4 regions of the Streptomyces ficellus genome follow, and region 2 is predicted to be linked to each of the others. Evidence: riboswitches for the same ligand, from Rfam matches in the RefSeq annotation. Region 2 holds a riboswitch; each other region holds the start of a gene.
The links. A riboswitch is a leader RNA that binds a small molecule or an ion and turns the genes downstream of it on or off. The one in region 2 is predicted to bind cyclic di-AMP.
Positions count from the first base shown of each region.

Region 1: another riboswitch for cyclic di-AMP. It lies ahead of EIZ62_RS04260 (M23 family metallopeptidase); the one in region 2 lies ahead of EIZ62_RS29930 (LysM peptidoglycan-binding domain-containing protein).
Region 3: another riboswitch for cyclic di-AMP. It lies ahead of EIZ62_RS07300 (M23 family metallopeptidase); the one in region 2 lies ahead of EIZ62_RS29930 (LysM peptidoglycan-binding domain-containing protein).
Region 4: another riboswitch for cyclic di-AMP. It lies ahead of EIZ62_RS12430 (C40 family peptidase); the one in region 2 lies ahead of EIZ62_RS29930 (LysM peptidoglycan-binding domain-containing protein).

Region 1 covers NZ_CP034279.1:978,789-986,189, forward strand. The annotation lists gene EIZ62_RS04250 (TetR/AcrR family transcriptional regulator) at 1-272, shown strand, start outside; gene EIZ62_RS04255 (SGNH/GDSL hydrolase family protein) at 402-1,196, opposite strand; gene EIZ62_RS04260 (M23 family metallopeptidase) at 1,349-2,242, opposite strand; cyclic di-AMP (ydaO/yuaA leader) riboswitch at 2,245-2,403, opposite strand; gene EIZ62_RS04265 (tyrosine-protein phosphatase) at 2,999-3,811, shown strand; gene EIZ62_RS04270 (XRE family transcriptional regulator) at 3,831-4,520, opposite strand; gene EIZ62_RS04275 (aspartate aminotransferase family protein) at 4,608-5,993, opposite strand; gene dxs (1-deoxy-D-xylulose-5-phosphate synthase) at 5,990-7,401, opposite strand, start outside.
Region 2 covers NZ_CP034279.1:6,649,813-6,657,213, reverse strand. The annotation lists gene EIZ62_RS29950 (SpoIIE family protein phosphatase) at 1-1,190, shown strand, start outside; gene EIZ62_RS29945 (helix-turn-helix domain-containing protein) at 1,265-1,936, shown strand; gene EIZ62_RS29940 (helix-turn-helix domain-containing protein) at 2,303-3,025, shown strand; gene EIZ62_RS29935 (nucleobase:cation symporter-2 family protein) at 3,072-4,499, opposite strand; cyclic di-AMP (ydaO/yuaA leader) riboswitch at 5,109-5,276, shown strand; gene EIZ62_RS29930 (LysM peptidoglycan-binding domain-containing protein) at 5,279-6,046, shown strand; gene EIZ62_RS29925 (polyamine aminopropyltransferase) at 6,366-7,401, opposite strand, start outside.
Region 3 covers NZ_CP034279.1:1,678,179-1,685,579, reverse strand. The annotation lists gene EIZ62_RS07310 (M16 family metallopeptidase) at 1-87, shown strand, start outside; gene EIZ62_RS07305 (M16 family metallopeptidase) at 84-1,478, shown strand; cyclic di-AMP (ydaO/yuaA leader) riboswitch at 1,878-2,041, shown strand; gene EIZ62_RS07300 (M23 family metallopeptidase) at 2,055-2,843, shown strand; gene EIZ62_RS07295 (GntR family transcriptional regulator) at 3,096-3,794, shown strand; gene EIZ62_RS07290 (HPr family phosphocarrier protein) at 3,985-4,266, opposite strand; gene EIZ62_RS07285 (bifunctional acetate--CoA ligase family protein/GNAT family N-acetyltransferase) at 4,454-7,318, shown strand.
Region 4 covers NZ_CP034279.1:2,880,346-2,887,746, reverse strand. The annotation lists gene EIZ62_RS12455 (ATP-binding protein) at 1-281, shown strand, start outside; gene EIZ62_RS12450 (LuxR C-terminal-related transcriptional regulator) at 278-970, shown strand; gene EIZ62_RS12445 (alpha/beta hydrolase) at 1,086-2,432, shown strand; gene EIZ62_RS12440 (C40 family peptidase) at 2,465-3,499, opposite strand; gene EIZ62_RS12435 (hypothetical protein) at 3,731-4,084, shown strand; gene EIZ62_RS12430 (C40 family peptidase) at 4,164-5,429, opposite strand; cyclic di-AMP (ydaO/yuaA leader) riboswitch at 5,428-5,594, opposite strand; gene pcrA (DNA helicase PcrA) at 5,805-7,401, shown strand, end outside.

The DNA of each region.
Region 1 (7,401 bases), 5.7 Mb from region 2:
CGGCGCTGCGGGTGGTCGCCCAGGACCTGGACCGGCAGTGGAAGGCGGCGCTGACCGAGGTGATCGCGCAGGGGGCGGCGGCCGGCGAGTTCCGGTGCGAGGATCCCTCGGCCGCGGCCTGGCGGCTGACCGCGTTCCTCGACGGCCTCGCCGTCCAGATGACCGCCTACGCGGCGCCCTTCACCCGCGCCGCGATGCTGGCCTGGGCCGACGAGGCCCTCGCCCGCGAGATCGGCCGCCCCGCGGCCCCACCGGACGCGCCCCGCCGATGACGACGCCCGCGCAGGCCCGGAGCCCGGGGCGCGCCACCGGCCCGGCCCGGCGCGCCGCGTGACCCTCACGTCGCGCCACGTACCTGTCAGGACCGGTGTCCTCCGCACCGCCCCGCAGGGCCGGCGCCGTTACAGGGGCAGCAGGTCCGGTCGCTTGGCGGAGACGTGGTCGCCGGACGACTCGCCGCGCAGCCTGCGGCCGATCCAGGGGACCAGGTACTCGCGTGCCCAGTTGATGTCGTCGCGGCGCAGTTCGAGGGGGCCGCGCGGCGGCAGCGGTGGCCAGGGCTGGTCGGGGTCGGCGGGGACGTCCACGCCCAGGACCTGGCCGGCCCGGAGCGCGACCCGGGTGTGGCCCTCGGGAGACAGGTGCAGCCGGTCGTCGTCCCAGGCGCGCCGGTCCTGGACGGTCTTGAGGGACCACAGGTCCAGCACCGGGCACCCGTACCGGTCCGCGATCGCGCGCACGTGCCCGTTGTACGTGGCGATCTTGCCGCGGAGCCGGCGCAGCACCGGCACGGTCCTGGTGTCGAACCCGGTCGTGACCAGGACGGTGCCGACCACGGACGTCAGGTCGGCGACGGCGCGCTCGAAGCGTTCGGCGACCTCGTCGGGGTCGCTGCCGGGGCGGATGATGTCGTTGCCGCCGGCGCAGAAGGTCACCAGGTCCGGGGCGAGTTGCCGGGCCCGCGGCACCTGTTCGGCCACGATCTGGTCGAGGAGGCGTCCGCGTACGGCGAGATTGGCGTACCGGAATCCCTCGGTCTCCGGCAGCCGGTCCGCGAGCAGCACCGCGAGACGGTCCGCCCAGCCGACGAACGTTCCGTCGGGGCCGGGGTCTCCGACGCCTTCGGTGAAGCTGTCACCGATCGCCGCGTACGACCCGAATACGTCACGGTCTCTGAATGTCGAATCGTCTGCCACGGGAGCACATCCTTCACCGGGAGATGTGACCTACGCGACCGTAAGGAGGGGTTGACGGGGGGTGATGTTTGCCACCGGTCAAGATTGTCCCAAGCGCGGAATACGACTCCGCCCGGCACCGGGACGCGGTGCCGGGCGGAGGAACGTTCGCGTCAGAGCGAGACGCCGTGCTGGCGCAGGTACGCAAGCGGGTCGATGTCCGAGCCGTAGTTGGGGCTGGTCCGGATCTCGAAGTGCAGGTGCGGGCCGGTGGAGTTGCCGGTGGAACCGGACAGGCCGATCTGCTGGCCGCCGCTCACCGACTGGCCGGAGGAGACGGACAGCGAGGAGAGGTGGGCGTACTGCGAGTAGTTGCCGTCGGCGTGCTTGATGACGACCTCGTTGCCGTAGGCGCCGCTCCAGCCGGCCGAGACGACGGTGCCCGCGCCGACGGCCTTGACGGTCGTGCCGGAGGAGGCCGAGAAGTCGACACCGGTGTGGTAGCCGGAGGACCAGCTGGAGCCGGAGGCGCGGTAGGAGGTGCTGACGCCGGCGTCGACCGGGGCGGTGAAGCCGGAGCCGCTGGTCTTCGGGGCGGACTGGGCCGGGGCCTCGGACTTGGCGGCGGAGCGCGAGGCGCGGCTCTCGTCGCGGTCGTCCGCCTTGGGCTTGGCCGGGGCGGCCTTCGCGGGGGCGGCCTTCGACTTGGCGCCGAGGGTGAGCTCCATGCCCGGGATGATCAGGGACGGGTCCTCGCCGATGACCTGGCGGTTGTCCTGGTACAGCTTCTTCCAGCCGCCCTTGACGTTCTTGTTGTGGGCGATCTTGGAGAGGTGGTCGCCGGAGACGACCGTGTAGGTGCGCGGCGCGGCCTTCTGCGGGGCGGCCTGGGCGGCTTCGGCGGTCACGGCCTGCGGCGCGGCGGCGGGGGCGGCCTGCTCGGCGGCGTGCGCGCCGGTGGCCCCGAAGAGCGGGAGCGCGAAGGCCGCGCCACCCGTACCGGCGGCGACGAAACCACGCGTGATGGTGCTGGACTTGGGACGGCGGTGCTTACCCTTCGCGGGCATGGCGATTTCCTCTCCGGCGCCTGCGAGGTGAGCTGTCGGGTTCGGACTGGAGTTGTCCGGCCGCGTCATGGACGCGACTTCACCCCGAGCCGGTCCCGGAAATCCGGGTCGGCGTACTACCTGGGTCCCCCGCTCCTGCCACGCGTGGGTGGGTGCGAATTCCGACCGGTGGCAGGATTCGGCGGTCCGGCCGGATTGCCGAGACCGTAAGCGAGTGGGGTCGGCGTGAACAAGCCGCTGATTTCCCCACCGCATTCCGGGCGGTGGTGAAGCCCGGGAATTCCGGTCACCCTCCGTGGACAAGGGATCATGAATTCCCGCTGTGGGCACGGAATTTGTGGAGGGTGTCCCGCCACGGACGGTCACAGTTATGACGCTGCTCACGTGGCTCCGGCCATCTCCCGGGCGACCAGGGCACGTTATACCCAATCACCCAATACGGACAGAACAGCCATTAGCTGACGAGTCTTGCCAATCCCACCGCGTAGGCGGCTGGATGCGGCAGCCCCGGTCCGCGCAGCGCCGGGTTCACGAACACCATCGAAGACCTACGAAGTGGGACAGAAGCGCATCTACCGTCTCCGGTCCATGGGCCGCGACGGCCCGGCTGCGGGCTCGTCCACCCCCCGCGACCATGGGAAGGGCAACGGATGTGCGACGCGCACGGAGATTGATTGCCCGACGCACCGATGTCGTATCGTCGGATCGCGAACATCGTCGGCGGCGGACGCCGACCGCAGACACGGAGGAGCCCCCGTGACGCAGGAGCTGCCGCAGGTCCCGTCGACAGAGCCCGAGCTGACCGGGGTGCGCAACTTCCGTGACGTCGGCGGGCTTCCGACGGTGGACGGCCGGCGGGTGCGCCACGGGATCCTGTACCGCAGCGGCCACCTCGCGCACGCCACGGGCACGGACGCCGCCTTCCTCGCTGGTCTCGGTCTGCACACGATCTTCGACTTCCGCAACGCCGCCGACCAGAAGCTGGAAGGTCCGGACGTCGAGCTCCCGGGCGTACGGAACGTGAACATCCCGCTCTCCGACCCGGCCGACGGCGCGGAATTCTGGACCATGGTCCGGGACGGCGACCTCGACCAGCTGCGCTCCATCCTGGCGGACGGCAAGGGCGCGGCCCGGATGACGGCCTCGTACCGCATGATCATCAAGGAGCGCACCGCCGAGCACAGCCGGGTCCTCCACGCGCTCGCCGAGGACAGCGTCCCCGCCCTGATGCACTGCGCGGCGGGCAAGGACCGGGCCGGGCTCTCCATAGCGGTGTCCCTGCTCGCGGTCGGCGTCGAGCGCGACGCGATCGAGGAGGACTACCTCAAGTCCAACGACCCGCACCGCCGCTACAAGGTGCGCCGCAGCGACACCTCCCCCGCCGCGATGTCCCCCCAGGTCATGGAGCTGCTCAGCCCGCTCTTCGAGGCCCGCATCGACTACCTGACGGCGGCCTTCACCACGATCGAGGAGACCTGGGGCTCGACCGAGCGGTACCTGACCGAGGGCCTGAAAATCAGCCCCGAGACGCGCGAGCGGCTCCGCGAGCGGCTCCTCGACCAGGGCTGAGCCCCACGCCCGCCGCCGGTCAGCGGCGGTGGGCGTCCGTGCCGAGGCACAGGTCCGCCGCGGCGCTCTGCATAAGGGTGTGGACGAACAGCAGCTCGGCCCCGGCCCGGGTCGCCGCGGCGATCCGGTGCGGGGTCAGCGAGTCGAAGTGGGCACTGTCCCCGGGGTCGAGCACGTGCACCGCCTCACCGAGGGCCAGCCGCACCCGGCCGTCGAGGACGTACAGCCACTCCTCCCCCGGGTGTACGCGCACGAGGTCGCCCGGCGCCGCATACGGCACGCGGACGCGCAGCGCCTGCATCGCCCGCCCGGGGCCGCCGGCCTGGTGGTAGATCCAGCCGTCCGCCTCGGCGGGCTCGGCCCGGCCGCCCCGGACGATGGGGTCGCGCTCGGGCGGCACCTCGCCGAGCAGCTCGGACACGGTCGCGCCGTAGGTACGGGCCAGCCCGAGCAGCATCGGCAGCGAGGGCTGGCGGCGGCCGGTCTCCAGGCGGGACAGGTGGGCCGGGGAGAGCCCGGCGCGCCGCGCGGCGGCCTCCAGGGTCAGCCCCCGGCGCCTGCGCAACGCCCGCAGCTGCGGCGCGACGTCCGGCAGCGCGCCGCCGCCTTCGTTCTCCTCCGCCGGCGATGAGGCGTCCGGCGACCCGGGGTACGGCGACCCGGGGTCCGGCGACCCGGAGTCCGGCGAGGGTGCGGGAGAGGTGTTCATGGCTCCATTGCGCCAGGCTTCTGCCTCAGAGGCAAGCCGGTTGCCCCTGAGGCAGGAGGCAGAGGGCGGCGGGCAGGAGACAGGGGCTCAGCGGTTGGCGACCGCCTGCTTGACCAGCGTCTTGCCGAAGTCCCACATCAGGCCGCCGCCGCTGTGCGCCTCGTCCATGACGGTGGTGAACGCCGCCACGAAACGGTCCACCTCCCGCTCGCCGATGATCAGCGGCGGGATCAGCTTGATGACCTCCAGGCGGTCGCCCGAGACCTGGGTGAGGATGCGGTGCCGTTGCAGCAGCGGGACCACGACCATCTGGGCGAAGAGCCCCTTGCGGGCCGCCTGGAGCATGGTCCACCGGCCGCGCAGGCCGAGCGAGGACGGGCGGCCGAACTCGATGCCGATCATCAGGCCTCGGCCCCGCACCTCGTGCAGCATCTCGTAGCGGTCGACCAGCGCGGCGAGCCGGGACTTCAGCTGCTCACCGGTCCGCCGGGCGTTGGCCACGATCTCCTCGTCGTCCATCACGGACAGGACCGCGAGCCCCGCCGCCATGGCCTGGGCGTTGGAGCCGAAGCTGGCCGAGTGGATGAGCGTCCGGTCGAGCGACGAGTAGACGCGTCTGAAGATCCAGTCCTTGCCCAGCGTGGCGCCGACCGGCACGTAGCCGCCCGACAGGGCCTTGGCGACGCACACCAGGTCCGGCTCCACACCGTCCTCGTGCTGGTAGCCGTAGAAGGCGCCGGTCCGGCCGAGGCCGGTCTGGACCTCGTCGGCGATGAGCAGCGCCTTGTGCCGGTGGAGCAGGTCCTGCGCGGCGCGCAGGAACCCGGGAGGGGTCTCGTGCACGCCCTTGCCCTGGATGGGCTCGACGATGAACGCGGCCACGTCGCCGCGCTTCAGCTCCCGCTCCAGCGCGTCCAGGTCGCCCAGCTCGATGGCGGTGTCGGGCAGCAGCGGGTCGAAGCCGTCGCGGAAGCAGCTCTCACCGTTGACCGAGAGGGAGCCGGTGGTCAGTCCGTGGAAGGCGTGCGAGCAGTACAGGACGCGGGGCCTGCCGGTGGCGCACCGGGCGAACTTCAGCGCGGTCTCCACCGCCTCCGTGCCGCTGTTGGAGAAGAAGGCCCGGTCCAGGTGCGGCGAGCGGGCGAGGAGCCGCTCGGCGAGCAGTCCGGGCAGGGGCGGGCAGTCGAAGCGGGTGAGGTCGGCGAGCTCCGCGTCGAGGACGTCGTGGAGGGCCTTGCGTACGACGGGGTGGTGGCGGCCGAGGCCCATGACGCCGAAGCCGGCGAGCATGTCGAGGTAGTCGTTGTCCTCGGTGTCCCAGAAGTAGGCGCCTTCGGCGCGTTCGTAGGTGTTGTCGAAGCCGATCGTCTGGAGCATCCGCGGCAGCTGCGGATTGAGGTGGCGGGCGTGCAGCTCGTAGCCCTCGGTGCCGCGCTCGGCGAGCAGTGCGGCCAGATCGAACTTCTTGCTCATGCGTCGTTCTCCTTGCCTGCCAGGGCTGCGCTGATCCGCCCCGCGATCTCCACCGGGGTGAGTCCGATGTCGGCCAGCACTTCGCCGCGCTTGGCGTGGGCGAGGAACTGTTCCGGGATGCCGAAGGTGCGCAGGGGTACGTCGGTGCCGGCGTCCCGCAGCGCCTGGCCGACCGCCCAGCCGACGCCGCCGCTGCGGACGTTGTCCTCGACGACGGCGACCAGCCGGTGCGTGGCGGCGAGCGGGGCGAGCCGCTCGTCGACGGGCTTGACCCACCGCGGGTCGACGACGGTGCAGCCGATGCCGCGTTCCGCGAGCAGTTCGGCGGCCCCGAGGCAGACGGCCGCCATGACACCGACGGCGACCAGCAGCACCTCGGGACGCCCGTCCGGGCGGCGCAGCACGTCCATGCCGCCGACGCGGCCGACGGCGGGCACGGCGGGTCCCGCCTGCTCCTTGGGGAACCGGACCAGGGTCGGCGCGTCGCGTACGTCGACCGCCTCGCGCAGCTGGGAGCGCAACTGGGCGGGGTCGCGCGGGGCGGCGATCCGCAGCCCGGGGACGGCCTGGAGGACGGACAGGTCCCACATGCCGTTGTGCGAGGGGCCGTCCGTGCCGGTGACACCGGCGCGGTCCAGGACGAAGGTGACGCCGCACCGGTGGAGGGCCACGTCCATCAGGAGCTGGTCGAAGGCCCGGTTGAGGAAGGTGGCGTAGACGGCGACGACCGGGTGCAGCCCTCCGGTGGCGAGTCCGGCCGCGCAGACGGCCGCGTGCTGCTCGGCGATGCCGACGTCCCACACCCGGTCGGGGAACCGCTCGGCGAACCGGGTCAGCCCGACGGGGTGCAGCATCGCGGCGGTGAGGGCGACGACGTCCGGCCGCTCGGCCCCGATCTCGGCGATGGCCTCGCCGAACACGGACGTCCAGGACGGGCCGGCGGCGGGTGTGAGCGGCTCGCAGGTGAGCGGGTCCATGGCGCCGACAGCGTGGAAGTGGTCGGCCTCGTCCTCCAGGGCCGGCCCGTAGCCGTGGCCCTTCTGGGTCAGGCAGTGGACGAGGACGGGGCCGTGGAAGCGCTTGGCGCTGCGCAGGGCGGCCTCGACGGCGGCGATGTCGTGCCCGTCGACCGGGCCGACGTACTTCAGTCCCAGGTCCTCGAACATGCCCTGGGGGGCGATGAAGTCCTTGAAGCCCTTCTTGGCGCCGTGCAGCGACCCGTACAGCGGCGGTCCGATGACGGGCGTGTGGCGCAGGACGTCCTTGCCCCACTCGAGGAACCGCTCGTAGCCGTCGGTGGTGCGCAGGGTGGAGAGGTGCCCGGCGAGGCCGCCGATGGTGGGCGCGTAGGATCGCTCGTTGTCGTTGACGACGACGATGAGGGGGCGGTCCTTGGCGGCGGCGATGT
Region 2 (7,401 bases):
CCGTCGCCATCGACAACGCGCGCCGCTTCACCCGCGAGCACGCCATGGCGGTCACCCTCCAGCGCAGCCTGCTGCCGCGGGTCCTGCCCGAGCAGGGCGCGCTGGACATCGCGTACCGCTACCTGCCGGCGCAGGCCGGGGTGGGCGGCGACTGGTTCGACGTGATCCCGCTGCCCGGCGCCCGGGTCGCGCTGGTGGTGGGCGACGTGGTGGGGCACGGCCTGCACGCGGCGGCCACCATGGGCCGGTTGCGTACCGCCGTGCACAACTTCTCGGCGCTGGACCTGCCGCCGGACGAGCTGCTGGGGCACCTGGACGAGCTGGTCTCCCGGATCGACCAGGAGGAGGGCGGCGACGGCGACGGCGAGGGCATCACGGGGGCGACCTGCCTGTACGCGGTGTACGACCCGGTGTCCGGGCGGTGCAGCATGGCGACGGCCGGGCACTTCGCCCCGGTGGTCGTGCTGCCGGACGGCACGGTGGACTGTCCCGAGGTGCCGGTCTTCCCGCCCCTGGGGCTCGGCAGCCTGCCGTTCGAGACGGCGGAGGTCCGGCTGCCCGAGGGGGCGCAGCTCGTCCTCTACACCGACGGGCTGATCGAGCACCGCGGCCGGGACGTCGACACGGGGCTGCGGGTGTTGCGCGAGACGCTGTCGGGGCACCCGGACCGGGGTCCGGAGGAGGTCTGCCAGGCCGTGTTCGCCGCCCTGCTGCCGCCGCACCGCCGCGACGACATCGCGCTGCTGGTGGCCCGTACCAGCCTGCTGGACCGTGCCCGGGTCGCCGACTGGGACGTGTCGCCCGACCCGTCGGCCGTTGCGGGGGTGCGGGCGGCGTGCGGGCGGCAGCTGGAGCAGTGGGGTCTGGAGGACATCGGCTTCACCACGGAGCTGATCCTCAGCGAGCTGATCACGAACGCGATCCGCTACGGCTCCGAGCCGATCCACGTACGGATGCTGTACGAGCGCTGCCTGATCTGCGAGGTGTCCGACGGCAGCAGCACCTCCCCGCACCTGCGGCGGGCGGCCACCACCGACGAGGGCGGGCGCGGCCTGTTCCTGGTCTCCCAGCTCACCGACCGGTGGGGCACCCGCTACACCCCCACGGGCAAGGTGATGTGGACCGAGCAGTCCCCCACCGCCGGGCCCCGGCAGCCGATGGAGCTGCTGCTCGACGACATCTCCTGGTGACGGGCGGGCGCCGCTGTTGCCGGAACGACAACACCCTTTGCCGCTGCCGGGGCGGCCGGGGTGGAATGGACGGCATGGAAGAACAGTCGGACGCCATCGCCCGGACCCTCTCCGAGGTCGGGCCGCGCCTCAAGCGCCTGCGGACCAGGCGCGGGGTGACCCTGGCCGCGCTCGCGGCGGCCACCGGCATCTCCAAGAGCACCCTGTCGCGGCTGGAATCCGGCGGGCGCCGCCCCAGCCTGGAGCTGCTGCTGCCGATCGCCCAGGCCCACCAGGTGCCGCTGGACGAGCTGGTGGGCGCGCCCGAGGTGGGCGACCCGCGGGTCCGGCTCACCCCGAGGACCGTGCACGGCAACACCACCGTGCTGCCGCTGACCCGCCAGCCCGGCCCGCAGCAGGCGTACAAGATGGTGCTGCCGCCCGACCGGTGCACCCCGCAGCCCTGCACCCACGAGGGGTACGAGTGGCTGTACGTGCTGTCCGGGCGGCTGCGCCTGGTGCTGTCGGGGCACGACCTGGTGCTGGGCGCGGGCGAGGCGGCCGAGTTCGACACCCGGCTGCCGCACTGGTTCGGCAGTACGGGCGACGGCCCCGTCGAGGTCCTCAGTCTCTTCGGCCGGCAGGGTGAGCGGATGCACGTGCGCGCCAGGCCCCGGCGGGCGGGCGCGGAGAAGGAGGCGGCGGGGCAAGGTGACGGGCCGGACGCGAGCGGGGTCGGCCGCCGCCCGTCGCCGGCGTCCGCGTGATCATCCGGTGCAGGAGGCCGGAGGCGGCCCGCCCGGAGGCCGGGTCGTCGATGTGCGTGCCGATCCCGACGACGTCGTCGGCGCTCCCCTTTCCCGGGGAGGCGGCGGGGCCGATGAGGGGCGCGGCGTCCGACTACCGGCCGGGAGCTTCCGGCTAACGGACGACTTCCTTCGATCCAGGCACCATTCGGCATATGCATCCCCGCCTCACAACCCGCACCACCCGTTTCACCTTGGCATCGAAGGAAAAACGGCCGTTTGCGCCGGGTGGCCATCTGTTAATCTGCCCGCTCCTGGATGTTGGTCCACCGTTTCCCTCTCCCCCAAGCGCCCCACGCTCGCCGGGTGCAGCGAGGTGTTCCTTTCGTGTACAGCACTCCGTTCTCCCCGGCGGAAGCCAGAGCCGCGCGGGCCCGGGTGGGCCTGAGCACCGCCGAGGTCGCCCACGCCATGGCCGCCTGCGGCATCCCGGTCCACCCCGACCTGGTCCTCGCGTGGGAGCAGGGCTCCCACCCGCCCTCGGAGCCCCAGCTCTTCGCGCTCGCCGATGTGCTGTGGTGCCCGCCGACCACGCTGATGGGCGTCGAGCCGCGCACCCTGGCCGAGCACCGGCTGGCCCGGCAGCTGAGCGTGGAGCGGCTGGCGTACCGCATCGGCATGGACCCGGCCGAGTACCGCGCGGCGGAGTCGGAGCGGTACTGGGACGGCGACCTGCGGCAGACCAGGGCCCTCGTGGACGCCCTGGGGCTGTCGCTGCGGAAGCTGGTGGGCATCATGGGCCGCGGCGAGGAGCTGGCCGGCCACCTGCGGTCGGCGGTCGACGGGCGCTGGAAGACCCACGTGGCGCCGGTGGCGGAGCTGGTGGTCGTCAACGAGACCCTGGTGGGCGGCGCGCTGCGCACGATGCACACGGAGTTCGCGGAGTTCTCCAAGCGGTACATGGGCCATCTGGTCGCCCGCAACGACGACTCCCGCCTCAAGGAGGTCGCCGCGGAGCGCTCCGCCTACCTCCACCGGCTGGTCGACCACTTCTGGGACCTCGTCGGGGACGTGGGCGAGGAGCCGCCGTTCGACGCGCGGGGCCGCTGAGCCCGGGCGGCCGGCCACCGTGGGCCGGCCGCCGGCCGCTCGCCGGTCAGTGGGCGGTGGCCCTCATGGAGGTGGGCGGCGGCGCGGCGGCGCCGCCGTCCTCGTAGTCGTCCCAGTCGATCTCCATCGCCTTGCGGCGCGTGAACGCGTTGAAGAACAGGTTCAGCGCGATCGCCGTGAGGGCGCCGAGGGTGATACCGCTGTCCAGGACGGCCCTGAGGTCGTCCGGCATGCGGTCGAAGAAGGGTGTGACCGTCGTGGGGAGGAACGCCGCGCCCAGGCTGACGGCCAGGACGAGGGCGTTGCGCTCCTCACGGAGGTCGACCTTGCCCAGGATCTGGATACCGACCGCCGCCACCAGGCCGAACATGGCGATCGCCGCTCCGCCGAGCACCGGGTGGGGAACGGCGGCGACCAGGCTTCCGGCCTTCGGCAGCAGCCCGAGCACGATCATGAAGACACCGGCGGCGACCACCACGAACCGGCTCATCACCCGGGACATCCTGACCAGGCCGATGTTCTCGGCGAAGGCCACGTAGGGGAACGAGTTCAGCACGCCGCCGAGAACGGTCGCCACGCCGTCGGCGCGCAGGGCGCGGGTGACCGTGTCGCTGTCGACCTTCTTGCGGATGATCTCCCCGATGGCGTACACGTCGCCGGTCGTCTCGATCATGGTGATCAGCATGACGACCACCATCGCGACGACGGGGAGCAGTTCGAACTCGGGTGTCCCGTAGTGGAAGGGCGTACTGACGCCGAACCAGTCGGCGTCCGCCACGGCCCCGAAGTGCGCGTCGCCGAGGAGCCAGGCCACGGCGGTGCCGGCGACCAGCCCGATGAGTACGGCGAGGCTGCTGAGGAACGGCTTGCCGACGCGGACCACGGCCAGGACGAGCAGCAGGGTGCCCAGCGCGTACGCGAGGTTCTTCCCGGACCCGTACGAGGGGTCGCCCATGAGGTGGGCGCCACCGGCGGCGTTCTGGAGACCCACCGGGATCAGGGTGATTCCGATGATGGTGAGGATCGTGCCGACGACGACCGGCGGGAAGTACCTCACCAGCTTCCCGAAGAAGGGCGCGAAGAGGAAAGTGGCGATACCGGCCGTGATCACCGCGCCGTACACGACCAGCAGGCCGGCCGTTCCGCCGCCGGCGCCGATTCCGATGGCCACCATGGGTGAGACGGCGGTGAAGGTGACGCCCTGCACCAGGGGGAGTTTCGCGCCGACCTTCCAGACACCGAGCGCCTGGATGATCGTCGCTATGCCACAGGTGAGCAGGTCCGCGTTGATCAGGTAGACCAGCTCTTCGCGGGAGAGACCCAGGGCGTTCCCGAGGAGTACCGGGACGATGACGGCCGCGGCGTAGAACGCGAGAATGTGCTGGAAACCGTAGAGGGTGAGTTTGGGGAGGGGAAGCAACTCGTCGACGGGATGCGGCTGCTTCCCGGAGTGCTGTCGGGGGACTCGTGCCATCTCTGCCTTGCCTTCGCGAGGTAGGTGAATGAGAGAAGGGGCCTTCGCCGTGCGTCCCGGATGACAAGACGTGGACATGTCGGCCCGTACGGAGCCGACGTCTGGCGGAGTTGCCGACACCACGTCGCCCTGCGCTGCGTTTGTGCGTCCTGGTTGGCAGGACGTCCTTCGATCAGGCCTGAACAGGACCGTTTTGTCCTGGGATCCGGAGGGGGAGCCGATCGGGGCGCTCACCCTAGTTCACGGCCGGCGTTCCTCGCGAGTAACCGGCGTTCGACGGCGATCGGACCGCCACCCACGCCCTCCTCGCGCACCATGCGTCCCTTTTAGTCCATGCATGCACCTTTTGCCGCCAGCGACCGCAAAGTCCATATCGCTCCATACATAAGCAACTTGTGTATGCGGTTCGGGCGGCGTGATAAGAATCACCGCGCAACGAGGGCGTGCTGGCGTTCCGGGGCCGGATTTCCGTGGGTTTGCAGCAAAGTTGACACTCTGCCACCCGACCCGTGACGGAAGAGCCGGGAAATCCGAGCCTTGTTCCCTCACGCGTCTCTCGCTTACGGTCCCCTCAATCCGGATGGACCGCCGAATCCTGCCGCCGTCCGGAATTTCCACCCACCCACTCAACGACGCACGGCAGGAGCGGGGGAACCAGGTAAGCCGCCGGTCCGGTACACACCGGAACGGCTTGGGGTGAAGTCGCGGTGATTCCGCGGCCGGGCATCTCCAGCCCGAACCCGACAGCTCACCTCGCAGGCGACGGAGAGGAATTCGCCATGCCCGCAAAGGGTAAGCACCGTCGTCCGAAGAGCAACCCGCTCGCCCGCCGTTTCGTCGCCGCGGGCACGGGCGGCGCCGCACTCGCGCTCCCCATGATCGGCGCCACCGCCGCCGAGGCCGCGCCCAGCACGGCGCCCGCCGTGGCACAGGCGGTCACCGCCGCCTCCCCGGCCGCCGCGCCCGCGAAGGCCCCCGCCACCTATTCCGTCGTCGCGGGAGACACCCTCTCCGGCATCGCCCAGGAGCACGGCGTGAGCGGCGGCTGGCAGAAGCTGTACGAGGACAACCGCAAGGCCGTCGGCGCGGACCCGTCCCTGATCCGCCCCGGCCTCAAGCTGACGATCGGCGGCAAGGCCGCGGCCGAGCGCGCCTCGGCGCCCGAGCGTGCCGACCGTTCCGCCGCGCGGACCGCCACCCAGGCCGTCGCCAAGACCACCACGTACGCGAACAACCTCGACGGCTGGATCCGCGAGGCGCTCGACATCATGAAGCAGCACAACATCCCCGGCAGCTACGAGGGGATCCACCGCAACATCATGCGCGAGTCGTCCGGCAACCCGATGGCGATCAACAACTGGGACTCCAACGCCGCGGCCGGCACGCCGTCGAAGGGTCTCCTCCAGGTCATCGCGCCGACCTTCCAGGCGTACCACGTGCCGGGCACCGCGAACGACGCCTACGACCCGGTCGCCAACATCACGGCCGCCTGCAACTACGCGGCCGACCGGTACGGCTCCATCGACAACGTCAACGGCCCGTACTGATCCCTCCGGGTCGCCACGACCCCGCACGACCTCGACCCCGGGGCCGGTCCGCACGCACGCGGCCGGCCCCGGCGGCGTGCGCGTGGCACCCGACGAACGACCAGGCTCTTGCATAAAAATGCGGACTATGACAATCTCACTCATACCGCGTTGTACGAGGAGTTTCCCGCATGGCCCACGAAGCCGACCCGACTCTTCCCACCCCAGCACACCGAACAAACATCGCTCTGGCCCGCAACTGCCACCTCTGTGGTGAGTGGGGCACGGTGATCGACGCCCACGGCCATGACGCACCATGCCCGGGCTGCCAGGGGGCAGCTCAGTAGTTCTGCCACTCGTGGCGCGTGTACTCCAGCACCGCCGGGTCCATCAGGGTGCTCGCCCGTACGTCCTGCCGGCGCCGGTCGACCGGGAAGACGGTGGCGGCCGCGAGGACGTCCTCGTCGAGGAAGCGCAGCGGCGGCGTACGAGCCGCCAGGCGCAGCGGCGGCGGAGCGCTGCCGGCGCCCGGTGAGGCGAGGACGAAGCCCCAGTTGCCGAAGCTCGGCACGTCGATCTGGTACGGGGTCGTCGCATAGCCGGCCTCACCGATGGTCGCGGCGATGGACCAGTACGACTTGGGCGCGAAGAACGGCGAACCACCCTGCACCATGACGCGGCCGTCCGGCGTCAGGACACGGCCCAGCAGGTGGTAGAACTCCACGCTGTAGAGCTTGGCCAGCGCGGCGGTGTCGGGGTCCGGGAAGTCGATGAGCACCGCGTCGTAGCGCCGGGTGGCGTCCCGCAGCCAGTTGAAGGCGTCGGCGTGGACGACGGTGACCCGGGGGTCGGAGAGCGCGTCGTCGTTGAGGGCGCGCAGCGGGGCGAAGTCGTGGGCGAGCCGGGTCATCGCCGGGTCGAGGTCGACCAGGGTCACCCGCTCGACGTCGTCGTACCGCAGCACCTCCCTCAGGGCGAGCGCGTCGCCGCCGCCCAGGATGAGCACCGATGACCGCTTGCCCGACAGGGCGGGGTGGACCAGCGCCTCGTGGTACCGGTACTCGTCCACGGAGGAGAACTGGAGGTCGCCGTTGAGGAACAGCCGGGTGTCCGGCTGCCCGGTGAACGCGGTGGACCGGGTGACGACGATGTCCTGATAGGGCGTGGTCTCGGCGTGGACGATCGGGTCGCGGTAGAGCTGCTGGCGTGCGGTGACCTCGATGTCGTCGGCCAGGACGTACACCGTGGCCAGGAGGCCGAGGACGGCGGCCGCGCCGGCCAGCAGGCCGTTGCGCACCACCCGGCGCGTCTCGCGCCGGAAGATCCACAGGACGACGACCACGCCGGCCACCGCGTTGACCGCGCCCACCACCAGC
Region 3 (7,401 bases), 5.0 Mb from region 2:
CTCCGCCCCGACAACCGGGCCGTGCTGGTCTACGAACCGCTCAGCACCGACCACAGCGACCAGGCAGAAGAGGGGGCCGACCAGTGAGCGACGCCGCTGTGTCCCTGACGTCCATGGACTTCCACCCGCAGCCCACGCCGGGCACCGCCAAGCCGTGGGCCTTCCCCGCCCCCGACCGCGGCACCCTCGGCAACGGTATGACGGTGCTGCGCTGCCACCGCCCCGGCCAGCAGGTGGTGGCCGTCGAGATCTTCCTCGCCGCCCCGCTGGAGGCCGAGCCCGAGGGCCTCGACGGCGTCGCCACGATCATGGCGCGCGCCTTGTCCGAGGGCACCGACAAGCACTCCGCCGAGGAGTACGCGGCCGAGCTGGAGCGCTGCGGCGCCACCCTCGACGCGCACGCCGACCACCCCGGCGTACGGGTCTCCCTGGAGGTGCCGGTCTCCCGCCTGGGCAAGGCCCTCGGCCTGGTCGCCGAGTCGCTGCGCGCCCCCGCCTTCGCCGACAGCGAGGTCGAGCGCCTCGTCCGCAACCGGCTGGACGAGATCCCGCACGAGATCGCCAACCCGGCCCGCCGCGCCGCCATGCAGCTCTCCAAGGAGCTGTTCCCGGCCGACTCGCGCGTGTCCCGCCCCCGCCAGGGCACCGAGGAGACCGTCGCCCGGATCGACGCGGCCGCCGTACGCGCCTTCTACGAGGCGCACATCCGGCCCGCCACCGCCACCGCGGTCGTCGTCGGCGACCTCACCGGCGTGGACCTCGACGCGGTGCTCGCCGACACCCTCGGGGCCTGGACCGGCAACAGCGCCGAGCCCCGCCCCGTACCGGCCGTGACGGCCGACGACACCGGTCGCGTCGTCATCGTCGACCGCCCCGGCGCCGTACAGACGCAGCTGCTCATCGGCCGCATCGGTCCCGACCGGCACGACCGCCTGTGGCCGGCCCAGGTGCTCGGCACCTACTGCCTGGGCGGCACCCTCACGTCCCGGCTGGACCGGGTCCTGCGCGAGGAGAAGGGCTACACCTACGGCGTGCGGGCCTTCGGCCAGGTGCTGCTCTCCGGCCCCGACGGCGGGGCGGCCATGCTCGCCATCAGCGGCTCGGTCGACACGCCCAACACGGGCCCGGCGCTCGACGACCTGTGGAAGGTGTTGCGCACCCTCGCCGCCGAGGGTCTGACCGACGCCGAGCGCGAGACGGCGGTGCAGAACCTGGTGGGTGTCGCGCCGCTCAAGTACGAGACGGCCGCCTCCGTCGCGGGCACCCTCGCGGACCAGGTCGAGCAGCACCTCCCGGACGACTTCCAGGCGCAGCTGTACGCGCGGCTCGCGGAGACGGGCACCGTGGAGGCCACCGCGGCGGTCGTCAGCGCCTTCCCGGTGGACCGTCTGGTCACGGTCCTCGTCGGGGACGCGTCCGAGATCAAGGAGCCCGTCGAGGCGCTGGGCATCGGTGAAGTGACCGTCGTAGGCGGCTGATTGACGCGGCGTCTCCTGACGGCCCGTCCAGGACCCCGGCATCGCCCGATGCCGGGGTCCGCCCTGTTCCGCGGTCCGATCCGGGCCTCGCGAACGGTCCGGGCCCTGTGAACGATCCGTGGCGCCCGAACACGAGCGACGATCCGGCGCCGGGTGAGCCGCTGCCCGCCCCGGTGCCCGGTGCCCGGTGTCCTGGTCTGTGCGCCGGTGGCCGTGGCCTCCTCGCCGGCTCCTTCGCAGGTCTTTTCCGGGCCCATCCATATGTCCGCTTTGTTGCGGAGGCTAGGTGTCTGCCCTGTGGCGTGCGCTACAAAAAACCGTGTCTGTTTGGTGATTGAAAGATCGGCCGCTTAGCGTCTAGTGCGCTGTCCGACCGGAACCCGCCGCACCCGCGGCACCGGGCAGCCATCGCCGAGTCCCCGTCAGGCGCGAGCCTGGGGAGCCGGGGACCCATGAAGTCCCTGGGGTGAATCGGACGCCTTCGCACCCGTGCGGAGGGGCCCGTAGGAGACCTTCCTGCTCCGAACCCGTCAGCTAACCCGGTAGGCGAGAAGGAAGGAAAGGACCAGCCGCTTCATGGCGTTCACCCGTGCCACCGGGAAGCACCGTGCCCCGAGCCGTCTGAGCCGCAAGAGCGCACACGTCGCCGGAGTCGCGGCCCTCGCCACCACCGGCGTCATCGGAACCCTCGCTTCCCCGGCGCTCGCCGCCGCCCCGGACGCCGCTCCGGGATCGCTGGAGGACACCGGCCTCAACCAGGCGGTCATCACGGACACGCTGGCCGACCAGGTCGACGCCCAGGCCGCCGCCCAGGAGCTGGAGGCCCAGGAGGCCGCCGCCAAGGCCGCCGCCCAGGCGAAGGCCGAGGCCGACGCGAAGCGCAAGGCCGAGGCCCGGGTGAAGGCCGCCCGCGACGCCAAGGAGCGCGCCGACCGCGAGGCGGAGCGCAAGCGCCTCAACGCCTTCCAGCTGCCCGTCTCGGGCACGTACGTCAGCACCGGCTACCAGACCGGCGGCGCCATGTGGTCCTCCGGCAGCCACACCGGCATCGACTTCCACGCCGCCTCGGGCTCCCAGGTGGTCTCCGTCGGCGCGGGCACCGTCGTCGAGGCGGGCTGGGGCGGTGCGTACGGCAACAACGTCGTGATCAAGATGAACGACGGCACGTACACCCAGTACGGCCACCTGGCCTCGGTCAGCGTCTCGGTCGGCCAGAGCGTGATGCCGGGGCAGCAGATAGGCCTCTCCGGCTCGACCGGAAACTCGTCCGGCCCCCACCTCCACTTCGAGGCCCGTACCGGCGCCGACTACGGCTCGGACATCGACCCCATCTCGTACCTCCGCTCGCACGGCGTCAACGTCTGACCCACCTCTCTGCCAGCGCGGCGACGGCCCCGGTTCCTCTTCGGACCGGGGCCGTCGTCGTGCCCGGACATCCGCCAGGACGTCTGCCGGACGCCCTGGCGGGGGCTTTTCGGCCAACAGGGCCCCCGATTCCAGGTGCTCGCCGGAATCGCACCCCACGGGAATAGGGTCTTTGCCATAGAGTCACCAATAGAGTTACTCGACAGCTGCTCAACAGAGTCGTTTCGCGCGGAACAATGTGGGGGTTCTGGTATGCGCATTCCGGCGCACTCGGTGTGCACGGCGATCCGCGACGACATCGTCATCGGCGTGTTCGCGCGAGGCAGCCGCCTCACCGAGGAGCAGCTGGCCCGCCGCTACGGCGTCTCGCGCGTCCCGGTCCGCGAAGCGCTGCGCACCCTGGAGTCCGAGGGCTTCGTGACCACCCGCCGCCACGCCGGCGCGTGCGTCGCCGAGCCCACCGAGCAGGAGGCGGCCGACCTGCTGGAGATGCGGACGCTGCTGGAGCCGCTGGGTGCCGCGCGCGCGGCCCAGCGGCACACCGAGGCCCACCTGAAGGTGCTGCGGGGCCTGGTCAGGCTGGGTCAGGAGCGGGCGCGGCGCGGCCCGGGAGAGGACCTCGGGTCGCTGGGCGGCTGGTTCCACGAGACGCTCGCCCAGGCGTGCGGCAGCCCGGCGCTGTCGGCGCTGCTGACCCAGCTCCGGCACAAGATCGCCTGGATGTACGTGGCCGAGGAGCCCGCCCGGCCGGTCGAGGCGTGGGCGGAGCGCGGCGCCATCGTGGACGCCGTGGCCCGCGGCGACGCCGAACGCGCCCGCGCGCTCACCGCCCGCCACGTCGAGCGGTCCCTGTCCGCGTACCGGCTGCGCCGCACGCCGGGGAATGCGGGTGGTGGGACCGTGGTGAGGACTTCGCAACATCGCGTAAACACCGCGAGTGCCCGGAATTAACAGCGCTCCGGTAAAGGAGAGGGAGAAATTCGCACCCGATGAGCACCCAGAGCAATTCCGGGTCCGCCGAAAAGCGCCGAAAGCCCATGCCGCCCCGGACGGACGAAAGCGGAGCCGAACCGCCCGTTTCCGGGAGGACGACTCCGCTCGATGACTCCGCTTGACGACTCCGCTCGGCGCCGGAGAGGGGTCAGACGGTCTCGGGGAGCTCCTCGAGCCCCTCGGCGACCAGCTTCGCCAGACGGTCCAGGGCGGCGTCCGCGCCCTCCGCGTCCGAAGCGAGCACGATCTCCTCGCCGCCCTGCGCGCCCAGGCCCAGCACCGCGAGCATCGACGCGGCGTTGACCGGGTTGCCGTCGGCCTTGGCGATCGTCACGGGGACGCCGGAGGCCGTGGCGGCGCGGACGAAGATGGAGGCGGGGCGGGCGTGCAGGCCCTCGGCCCAGCCGACGTTGACGCGGCGCTCAGCCATGGTGTTGCCCTTCGAGTCTCGGCGGTTGTCTAGACCAGTTGTCGAATCCAGTCTCTCACGTCCCACAGGGTGCTCGAACCGGCCTTCACGGGGCCACGACCGCCGGTCGGCGCGCCTCGCCCCGCGTTGTCCCCCGCGTTGTCCACAGCACCTCCGCGACCGGCGCCCGCACCGTACGCTGGGGCCCATGCGGACCCCGTCGGATCAGCCGGAACACGTGTACCCCGATCACTGGGAGGCCGACGTCGTGCTGCGGGACGGCGGCACCGCGCGGATCAGGCCGATCACCACGGATGACGCCGAACGCCTGGTCAGCTTCTACGAGCAGGTCTCGGACGAGTCGAAGTACTACCGGTTCTTCGCACCCTACCCCCGGCTCTCCGCCAAGGACGTGCACCGCTTCACCCACCACGACTACGTGGACCGGGTCGGCCTCGCGGCCACCGTCGGCGGCGAGTTCATCGCGACCGTCCGCTACGACCGGATCAACGCCCAGGGCCTGCCCGCCACCGCCCCCGCCGACGAGGCGGAGGTCGCCTTCCTGGTGCAGGACGCCCACCAGGGGCGGGGGGTGGCCTCCGCCCTGCTCGAACACATCGCGGCGGTCGCGCGCGAGCGGGGCATCCGGCGGTTCGCCGCCGAGGTGCTCCCCGCCAACAACAAGATGATCAAGGTGTTCACGGACGCCGGCTACACCCAGAAGCGCAGCTTCGAGGACGGCGCCGTCCGCCTCCACCTCGACCTCGAACCCACCGACCGGTCCCTCGCCGTCCAGCGGGCCCGCGAACAGCGCGCCGAGGCCCGGTCCGTGCAGCGGCTCCTCGCCCCGGGCTCCGTCGCGGTCGTCGGCGCGGGCCGCATCCCCGGCGGAGTCGGCCGTACGGTCCTGCGCAACCTCCTCGAAGCCGGGTACACGGGCCGTACGTACGCCGTCAACCGCGCCCTGCCGGAGACGACGACCTCCCTGGACGGGGTGCCCGCCTTCCGCTCCGTCGCCGAGATCGGCGAGCCCGTCGACCTCGCCGTCGTCGCCGTACCGGCCGACCGGGTCCTGGAGGCCGTCGCCGACTGCGGCGAGCACGGGGTGCGGGGCCTGGTCGTCCTGACGGCCGGTTACGCCGAGCAGGGCGCCGGAGGCCGGGAGCGCCAGCGTGAACTGGTGCGCCGGGCACGCTCGTACGGCATGCGCATCATCGGCCCCAACGCGTTCGGCATCATCAACACGGCGCCCGGCGTGCGGCTCAACGCCTCCCTGGCGCCGCACCCGCCCGCACCGGGCCGGATCGGTCTGTTCACCCAGTCCGGTGCCATCGGCATCGCCCTGCTGTCCGGGCTGCACCGGCGCGGGGCGGGCCTGTCGTCGTTCATCTCCGCGGGCAACCGCGCCGACGTATCGGGCAACGACATCCTCCAGCACTGGTACGACGACCCCGAGACCGACGTCGTCCTGCTCTACCTGGAATCGATCGGCAACCCCCGCAAGTTCACCAGGCTCGCCCGGCGCACGGCGGCGGTGAAACCGGTCGTCGTCGTCAAGGGCGGCCGGCACAGCGGCAGCGCGCCCCCCGGCCACGCCGTGCCGGTCACGCGCATCCCCCACACCACCGTCTCGGCCCTGCTGCGGCAGGCGGGCGTCATCCGGGTGGACACGGTCACCGAACTGGTCGACGCGGGCCTGCTCCTCGCCGGGCAGCCGCTCCCGGCCGGCCCGCGGGTCGCGATCCTCGGCAACTCGGAGTCGCTGGGCCTGCTGACGTACGACGCCTGCCTCACCGAGGGGCTGCGGCCCCGGCGCCCGCGCGACCTGACGACGGCCGCCACGCCGCAGGACTTCCGTACCGCCCTCGCCGAAGCCCTCCGGGACGACGCGTGCGACGCGGTCGTGGTCACCGCGATCCCCTGGGTCGGCGAGAACGGGCTGACCGAGTCCGGCGACGGCGAGGTCCTGGCCGAGGCGCTCCGCGCCGCCACCGCGGAGGCACCGGCCAAGCCCGTGCTGGTCGTCCACGTGGAGATGGGCGCCCTCGCCGACGCCCTGGCGGCAGCCACCAGCACGGCCCCACCGGCTCCCGCCACCCCACCACCGACCCCCGCCGCTGCCTCCACCCCACCCGCCGCCGCCCAAGAAACCCCCGCCGCCGAACCCACCACGGCCGACCCCGCCCCGCCCACCCCGCCCCACAACCGCATCCCGGCGTACCCCGCCGCCGAGCGGGCCGTCCGGGCGCTGGCGGAGGCGGTCAGGTACGGGCAGTGGCGCCGTCAGGCCGCCGACCCCGGACGCGTCCCCGAGTACGAGGGCATCGACGAGGCGGGGGCCGCCGCACAGATCGAGCGGGCGCTCGCACCGGAGGCCGACGAGCGGGGCGTCACCCTCGGCGCCGACGCCGCCCGCGAGCTCCTCGGGCGCTACGGCATCCCCGTACGCCCCACGCTCCCCGCTCCCACCCCCGACGACGCGGTCCGCGCCGCCACCGGCCTCGGCTACCCCGTGGCGCTCAAGACCACCGCCCCGCACCTCCGCCATCGCCCCGACCTCGGCGGCGTGCGCCTCGACCTGGCCACCGAGGAGCAGCTGCGCACCGCCTACTCGGAGCTGACCGAGACCCTCGGCAAGCCCGAGGAGCTCCAGCCCGTCGTCCAGGCCATGGTCCCGCGCGGCGTCGACACCGTCGTCCGCGCCGCGATCGACCCCGCGGTGGGCGCCGTCCTGTCCTTCGGCCTCGCGGGCGCGCCCTCCGAGCTGCTGGGCGACACCGCCCACCGCCTGGTCCCGGCCACCGACCGGGACGTCGCCGAACAGATCCGCTCCCTCCGCACGGCCCCGCTGCTGTTCGGCTGGCGCGGCTCCGCACCCGTCGACACCCCCGCCCTCGAAGAGCTGCTGCTCCGGGTGTCACGGCTGGTCGACGACCACCCGGAGATCGTCGCTGTCGGGCTGGAGCCCGTGGTCGTCGCACCGCAGGGCCTCTCCGTCCTCGGCGCCACCGTCCGGCTCGCCCCGCCCCCCGCCCGCACCGACCTCGGCCCGCGCCGGCTCCCCAGCTACTGACGCCCACCGCCACGCACGCCGGGATCGCACGCCGGACGGCACGGCGCACGGGCGTCCCGCGCAGGCACCGCGCCCCCGTAGGA
Region 4 (7,401 bases), 3.8 Mb from region 2:
CGCAGATGCAGGCCGCGCGCGAGGCCATGGTCAACGCGGCCAAGTACGGTGGCGAGGGAGGGGCGGTGCAGGTGTACGCGGAGGTCGAGGGCCGCACGGTGTTCGTGTCCGTACGGGACCGGGGGCCGGGCTTCGACCTCGATTCCGTGCCCGCCGACCGGATGGGCGTACGAGAATCGATCATCGGCCGTATGCGGCGCAACGGCGGTACCGCGCGGCTGCGGGCGGTGCCGGGCGGCGGCACCGAAGTGGAGCTGGAGATGGAGAGGGCGGACGGATGACCGAGGAGACGACGACCGGGGGCGCGGGACGTCGGGTGCGGGTCGTGCTGGTGGACGACCACCGGATGTTCCGCACCGGCGTGCAGGCCGAGATCGGCCGCACCGAGACGACCGGGGTCGAGGTGGTCGGTGAGGCCGCCGACGTCGACCAGGCGGTCACCGTGATCACCGCGACCCGCCCCGAGGTGGTCCTCCTGGACGTGCACCTGCCGGGTGGCGGCGGTGTCGAGGTGCTGCGCCGCTGCGCGAGCCTGATGTCGGCCCCCGAGAACCCGGTGCGCTTCCTGGCCCTGTCCGTCTCGGACGCCGCCGAGGACGTCATCGGCGTCATCCGGGGCGGTGCGCGCGGGTACGTCACGAAGACGATCACCGGGGCCGACCTCGTCGACTCCGTCTTCCGCGTCCAGGACGGCGACGCGGTGTTCTCGCCGCGGCTGGCGGGCTTCGTGCTGGACGCGTTCGCCTCGACGGACGCCCCGCCGGTCGACGAGGACCTGGACCGGCTCACCCAGCGCGAGCGGGAGGTGCTGCGGCTGATCGCGCGGGGATACGCGTACAAGGAGATCGCCAAGCAGCTGTTCATCTCGGTGAAGACGGTCGAGTCGCACGTCTCGGCGGTGCTGCGGAAGCTCCAGCTCTCCAACCGGCACGAGCTGACCCGCTGGGCGACCGCCCGTCGCCTGGTGTGACCGGAAACCCGGGCGGGCCGGGTGAGTGGACCGGGCATCCGTGTGGCCAATTGTGAGATAAACGGCACATAGGAGTGGCAACCAGTACGGCGGTGGGCCCCTCCTATTCACCGTGATGAGCCTGACGGGTACTCCCTTCTTCGTGACCGCGGCCGTGCTGGCCGTGGTCGCCGTCCTGCTGCCGCTGGCGCTGTGGAGCCGTGTGCGCGGCCCCGCCGTCGTCCGGGGCGCGACGCGGCTGGGCATGCTGGCCTTCGCGCAGATCACCGCGATCCTGGTGGTCTTCGTCGCGGTGAACAACGTCAACGGGCTCTACGACAGCTGGGACGACCTGCTCGGCACCAGCGACCACGTCGACTCCGCCATCGACCTCGGCACCGACGGGCTCGGCGGCCGGCGCATCGCCGACCTGCCGAAGGTCAAGCAGACCTTCGCACCCGTCGACGACCCCGCCATGGGGCCCGGCGTCCGCAGGGCCGTCCTGAAGGGCGGCATCTCCGGCGTGCAGGCCGAGGTGTACGTGTGGCTCCCGCCGCAGTACGACGACCCCGCCCACAAGGACCGGAAGTTCCCCGTCGTGGAGCTGCTCTCCGGCTTCCCCGGCTCCCCGAAGTCCTGGTTCGTCGGCATGCACGTCAACGAGCAGCTGGAACCGCTGATGCGCAACGGAACGGTCGAGCCGTTCATCCTCGTCGCGCCGCGCAGCCACCTCCTCGGCCACACCGACACCGGCTGCGCCAACGTCCCCGGCAAGATCAACGCCGACACATGGCTCAGCGTCGACGTCCGCAAGATGGTCACCGACAACTTCCGCGCCGCGACCACGGCCGACGGCTGGTCCGTCGCCGGCTTCTCGTCGGGCGCCCACTGCGCCACCAAGCTGGCCATCGCCCACCCCGACCGCTACCGGTTCGGCATCAGCCTGTCCGGCTACAACGACCCGGCCGCCGAGCCGTCCTCGCTCACCGGCAAGGACCCCGGACTGCGGCACGCCCACAACCCGCTCACCATGCTCAAGACCGCCCAGGTGCCGCCCCGCGTCACGCTGCTGCTCACCGGCGACGGCGCGGACGGCTACGAGCAGGGCGTCGCGCTGCGAGAGGTGTCCAAGCCGCCGACGCGCATCGACGTCCGGCAGGTCTACGGCGGCCACCGCACGAGCACCTGGGTGCGGGAGGTGCCGTCGGCCTTCCAGTGGCTGACACAGCAGTACCGCGCCGAACGCGCCGGAGCCGCCCAGGACGAGACCGCCCAGGACGAGACCGCCCAGGACGAGACCGCCCAGGACGCGGAGACGGACGCGGGCGCGGGAACGGGCGGAGACGGCGGCGCGGGCGCGGACCGGGGTGAGGGGTTCGGCGCCGGTACGGACACGGGCGCGGGCGCCGGGAGCGGCGCGGGTGGCGCGGGCGATCCGGTCGGGGCGGGCCCGGGGACCCTGTCCGTCGGCGGCCGCCCGTAGGGTTCGGGCGCAGGAGAGACGCGGCGGCGGGCTCACGCCACGCGCGTCGCGCCCGCCCACGGCATCTCGTCGATCGGAGCGATCCGGACGGGGGCGCCCGGCCGGGGCGCGTGGATCATCCTGCCGTCGCCGACGTAGAGCCCGACGTGGCTGACGCCCGAGTAGAAGAACACCAGGTCGCCCGGGGCCAGCGCGGACCGCGGCACCCGTCGGCCGGCGTCGATCTGGCTGTAGGTGGTGCGGGGCAGCGCCACCCCGGCGGAGCGCCACGCGGCCTGGGTGAGCCCGGAGCAGTCGTACGAACCCGGGCCGGTCGCGCCCCACACGTACGGCTTGCCGAGGGCGCCGTACGCGTACGCGACGGCCTGCGCGGCGCGCGTGCCCTGCACCGGGGCGGCGGCGCCGACGGGCGCCGGGCCGGTCGCCGCGCCGGCCCCGGCGGAACCGCCGTCGTAGGCGGCGCGCTGGGCGGCGGTGAGCCGGTCGAGGAGCTTCTCGGCGGCCCCGATCCGGTCCTGGACCGTCGCCTTGTGGCGGGCGAGTTCGGCCCGCCGCGCGGCCAGGTCGCGGAGCCGGCCCGTGGCCTCGGAGTGCAGCCTGGCGAGTTCGGCGGCCTGGCCTGCGGCGGCGCCGACCGCCGCGGCCTGGCGGTCCCCGACCCGGTCCGCGACGGCGGCGCTGCGGAGGTAGGCGTCCGGGTCGCTGGACAGCAGGAACCGGGCGGCGGGGTCGAGGCCGCCACCCCGGTACTGGGCGGTGGCCACGGAGCCGAGCGCGTCGCGGGCGGCGTTGAGACGGGCGGTCCGGCGGGCGGCCTCGTCGCGCAGGGCCTTGAGCGCCGCCTCGGCCCGCTCGGCCTCCTCCTTGACGCCGTTGTACTTCTCGGTGGCCTCCTCGGCCTCCTGGTACAGCCGGTCGGCCTGTGCCCTGACCTGGGCGGGCGTCTGGCGGGGTTCGGCGTGTCCGGAACCCTCGAAGGCGGTGGCGGTGGCCGCCCCGGCCAGTGCCAGGGTGACGGCGGCACGGCCGCTCAGCGGGTGCTGCCTGGGTTTCCGGTGCGCTGCCACGAGGGCGGTCACTTCCCTTCGCCGGGGGTGGGTCTGGGGGAGGACGCTAAACCTGGAGGTCACGGCCCGGCGGCGGCATGACCGCAATTGGCCCCAGGTGAGGGTTCACGAACGAATTCGCCGGAGCGGGCACGCTCGGAATCCCGCATTCCGTATCAGCCGCGACCGATGCGACCGTTGAGGCAACCCTGGCCGGGGGCCGGTGATATGGCCCCGGTTAGGGTGCGGCCCATGGACGCACTCATCAATGTCTTCGTCGCACTGCACGTCATCGGTATCGCCAGCCTGCTGGGCGGCTTCCTGACCCAGATGAAGGCGATGGGTGAGGGAACGGCGCGCTTCAGCCCCGCGATGCTGCACGGCGCCCTGACCATGCTGGTCACCGGCGTGGCCCTGGTCGGCCTCAACCAGGCCGACGACCAGGCCGTGAACAACGTCAAGATCGGTGTGAAGCTCGCGGTCCTAGTCGTCATCCTCGCCCTGGTCTACGTCAAGCGTGACGAGGAGAGGGTCGACAAGGCGTTCTTCGGGGCGGTCGGCGGCCTGACGGTGGCCAACATCTTCATCGCCACGCTCTGGACCTGACCGCCGGCCGGCGGGCCCGGCGGAACCGTCAGGCCCGCCGCGCCCGCCGTGCCCGCCGGGGTCGTTCGTCCGCCTCGGGTCAGGCCGGGCGCACGGCGCTGTGCACGGGCATGGAGTACACCGACTCCTCGCGGACGCTGTCACCGGGCCTGGGCGCGTGGATCATCTTCCCGTCGCCCCGGTAGATCCCGACGTGGCTGACGTCGTCGTGGAAGAACACCAGGTCCCCCGGGCGCAGGTCCTCCACGGCCACCCGCTGCCCTTCCATGACCTGCTCCCGCGTGGTGCGCGACAGGTAGACCCCCGCCGCCCGCCACGCGGCCTGGGTGAGCCCGGAGCAGTCGTACGAGCTCGGGCCCGTCGCGCCCCACACGTACGGCTTGCCGATCTGGGCCTCGGCGAAGGCGAGGACCTCGCGGGCCTTGGCCGTGGGACCACTGCCGCCGTCCAGCCCCACGCCCGCCGGCGCCGGCCCCGGCGCCTGTGCCTGCGCCTGCGCCTGCGTGAAGCCCAGGTCCGGCGCGTGCGCCTGCGTGAAGCCCGGCTCCTGGCCGGGCGCCTGGCCGAGGTTCACGCACGGCATCTCCGCCCGTACCCGCTCCCCGGCCGTCAGCCGGGCGAACAGGGCCCGCGCCTCGGCAAGCTTGCGCTGGACGGTCTGCTTGGTGGTGCGTAGGGAGGCCTGCGAGGCGGCGAGGGTGTCCGGCTCCGACGTCGCCGCCGGCCGCTGCTCCTCTCCGCCCCAGGTCCCGGCCGCGACTGCCGCCGTGGCTGCCGTCGCCGGCGGCTCGTACGGCGTGAGCGGTTCGGGTTCCCGGTCGGTGAGCCGGTCCATCAGCTGCGTCCGGTCCATCAGCTGTGTCCGGTCCACGGAGTCCTGCGGGTCGTCCGCGAGGGTCAGCGAGGCGGCCGGGCCGGGTCCGCCCGAGCGGTACGGGGCGGCCTCGGGGGCGCCGAGGGCGCGACGGGACCCGTTCGGCGCTTCCGTACGCCGCGCGGCGCCGTCGGCCGTCCGGCCGGCCTCGCGCCGCTGCGGGGCCGGGGCTTCCGTGGCCTTGGGGATCCTGGGGAACTGCAGCGTCGCCGTGCCCGCCTGCCGGTAGAGGTCGTCGACCTTTCTCTGGACCTCCTCGACCGTCGGCCTGCCGTCCGGCTTGCTGTCCGGGTCGCTCACCGGCGTGGCCGGTCCGTCCGTCCGGGGTGCGGCGGTCGCGCTCTGTGACGACAGGAGCGTGACCGAGGCCAGGGCGGCGGCCGTCGTGACCCCGACGGCGGGGGAGTGGGCATGCAGGGTCTGCAAGGTGCGCGGTGCGCGCGGCTTGCGATGCGACGCCAAGGCCGGCATCTCCTTCCGTGGACCGCCTACCGGGTTAGCTGTCAGGTTCGGGCGGAACGGAAGGTGCCCTACGGCCGTGCCCGAGGGGCTGCGGGCCGATTCACCTCGGTCGTGCGTGTGGGTCCCCGGTTCCGAACTGCCCCGAGGGCAGCACGAATTCGGCGTGGGCGATCCGACTGGCGTGGTTCGCCGAAGAGAAAACGGACCGCCTGGGCGAGCACGCTAGCCAACCTGTGGTGGTGCTGTGAAGGATGATGTTCGATATGCCCGATACGTTTCCGTGACCTTGGCGTGATGTCGCCGACTCGGTACGGAGGGTGACGAATCGGGCCGGTTCGCGGTTCGTCCACGGGTGTCAGTGGGGCCGCCTAGACTCGATAGGCGATGAGCAGCCTCTTTGACGACAGCTTCCTGGCGGACCTCCGGAACCACTCCGAGGAGCCCCCGCCGCCGCCCGAGGACTCCGAGGGCCCCGGGGACGCCCCGGCCGCGGAGGAGGTCCCGCACGACCTCTTCGGGGACCGTTTCGACGTTCCCCCGCCCCGGGACACCCACTACCGCGACGGCGCCCACCGTCCCGTCGTCGACCCCGCCGCGCTGCTGGAGGGGCTGAACGAGCAGCAGCGCGCCGCCGTCGTGCACACCGGCTCCCCGCTGCTCATCGTCGCCGGTGCCGGATCGGGCAAGACCCGGGTGCTGACCCACCGCATCGCCCACCTCCTCGGCACGCGTCACGTCCACCCCGGCCAGATACTGGCGATCACCTTCACCAACAAGGCCGCCGGCGAGATGAAGGAGCGCGTCGAGCAGCTCGTCGGCCCGCGCGCCAACGCCATGTGGGTCATGACCTTCCACAGCGCGTGCGTCCGCATCCTGCGCCGCGAGTCGAAGAAGCTCGGTTTCACCTCGTCCTTCTCGATCTACGACGCCGCCGACTCCAAGCGGCTGATGGCGCTGGTCTGCCGCGACCTGGACCTGGACCCGAAGAAGTTCCCGCCCAAGTCGTTCAGCGCCAAGATCTCCAACCTGAAGAACGAGCTGATCGACGAGGAGACCTTCGCCGACCAGGCCGCTGGGGGCACCTCCCACGCCGAAGGCGTAGGGGGAGGCTTTGAGAAGACCCTCGCCGAGGCGTACCGGATGTACCAGGCGCGGCTGCGCGAGGCCAACGCCCTGGACTTCGACGACATCATCATGACGACGGTGCACCTGCTCCAGGCGTTCCCGGACGTCGCCGAGCACTACCGCCGCCGCTTCCGGCACGTCCTGGTCGACGAGTACCAGGACACCAACCACGCCCAGTACACGCTCGTCCGCGAGCTGGTCGGCACCGGGTACGAGGACCTGGACCCGGCCGAGCTGTGCGTCGTCGGTGACGCCGACCAGTCGATCTACGCCTTCCGCGGCGCGACCATCCGCAACATCCTCCAGTTCGAGGAGGACTACCCGGACGCCACCACCATCCTGCTGGAGCAGAACTACCGCTCCACGCAGACCATCCTCTCCGCCGCCAACGCGGTCATCGAGCGCAACGAGAGCCGCCGCCCCAAGAACCTGTGGACCAACGCCGGCGAGGGCGCCCGCATCACGGGGTACGTCGCGGACACCGAGCATGACGAGGCGCAGTTCGTCGCCGACGAGATCGACCGGCTGACGGACGCGGGCGACGCCAAGGCCGGTGACGTCGCGGTCTTCTACCGGACCAACGCCCAGTCCCGTGTCTTCGAGGAGATCTTCATCCGCGTCGGCCTGCCGTACAAGGTCGTCGGCGGCGTCCGCTTCTACGAGCGCAAGGAGGTCCGGGACGTCCTCGCCTACCTGCGCGTCCTGGCCAACCCCGAGGACACCGTCCCGCTGCGCCGCATCCTCAACGTCCCCAAGCGCGGCATCGGTGAGCGCGCCGAGGCGATGGTCGACGCGCTGGCGCTGCGAGAGAAGATCACCTTCCCGCAGGCGCTGCGCCGCGTCGACGAGGCGTACG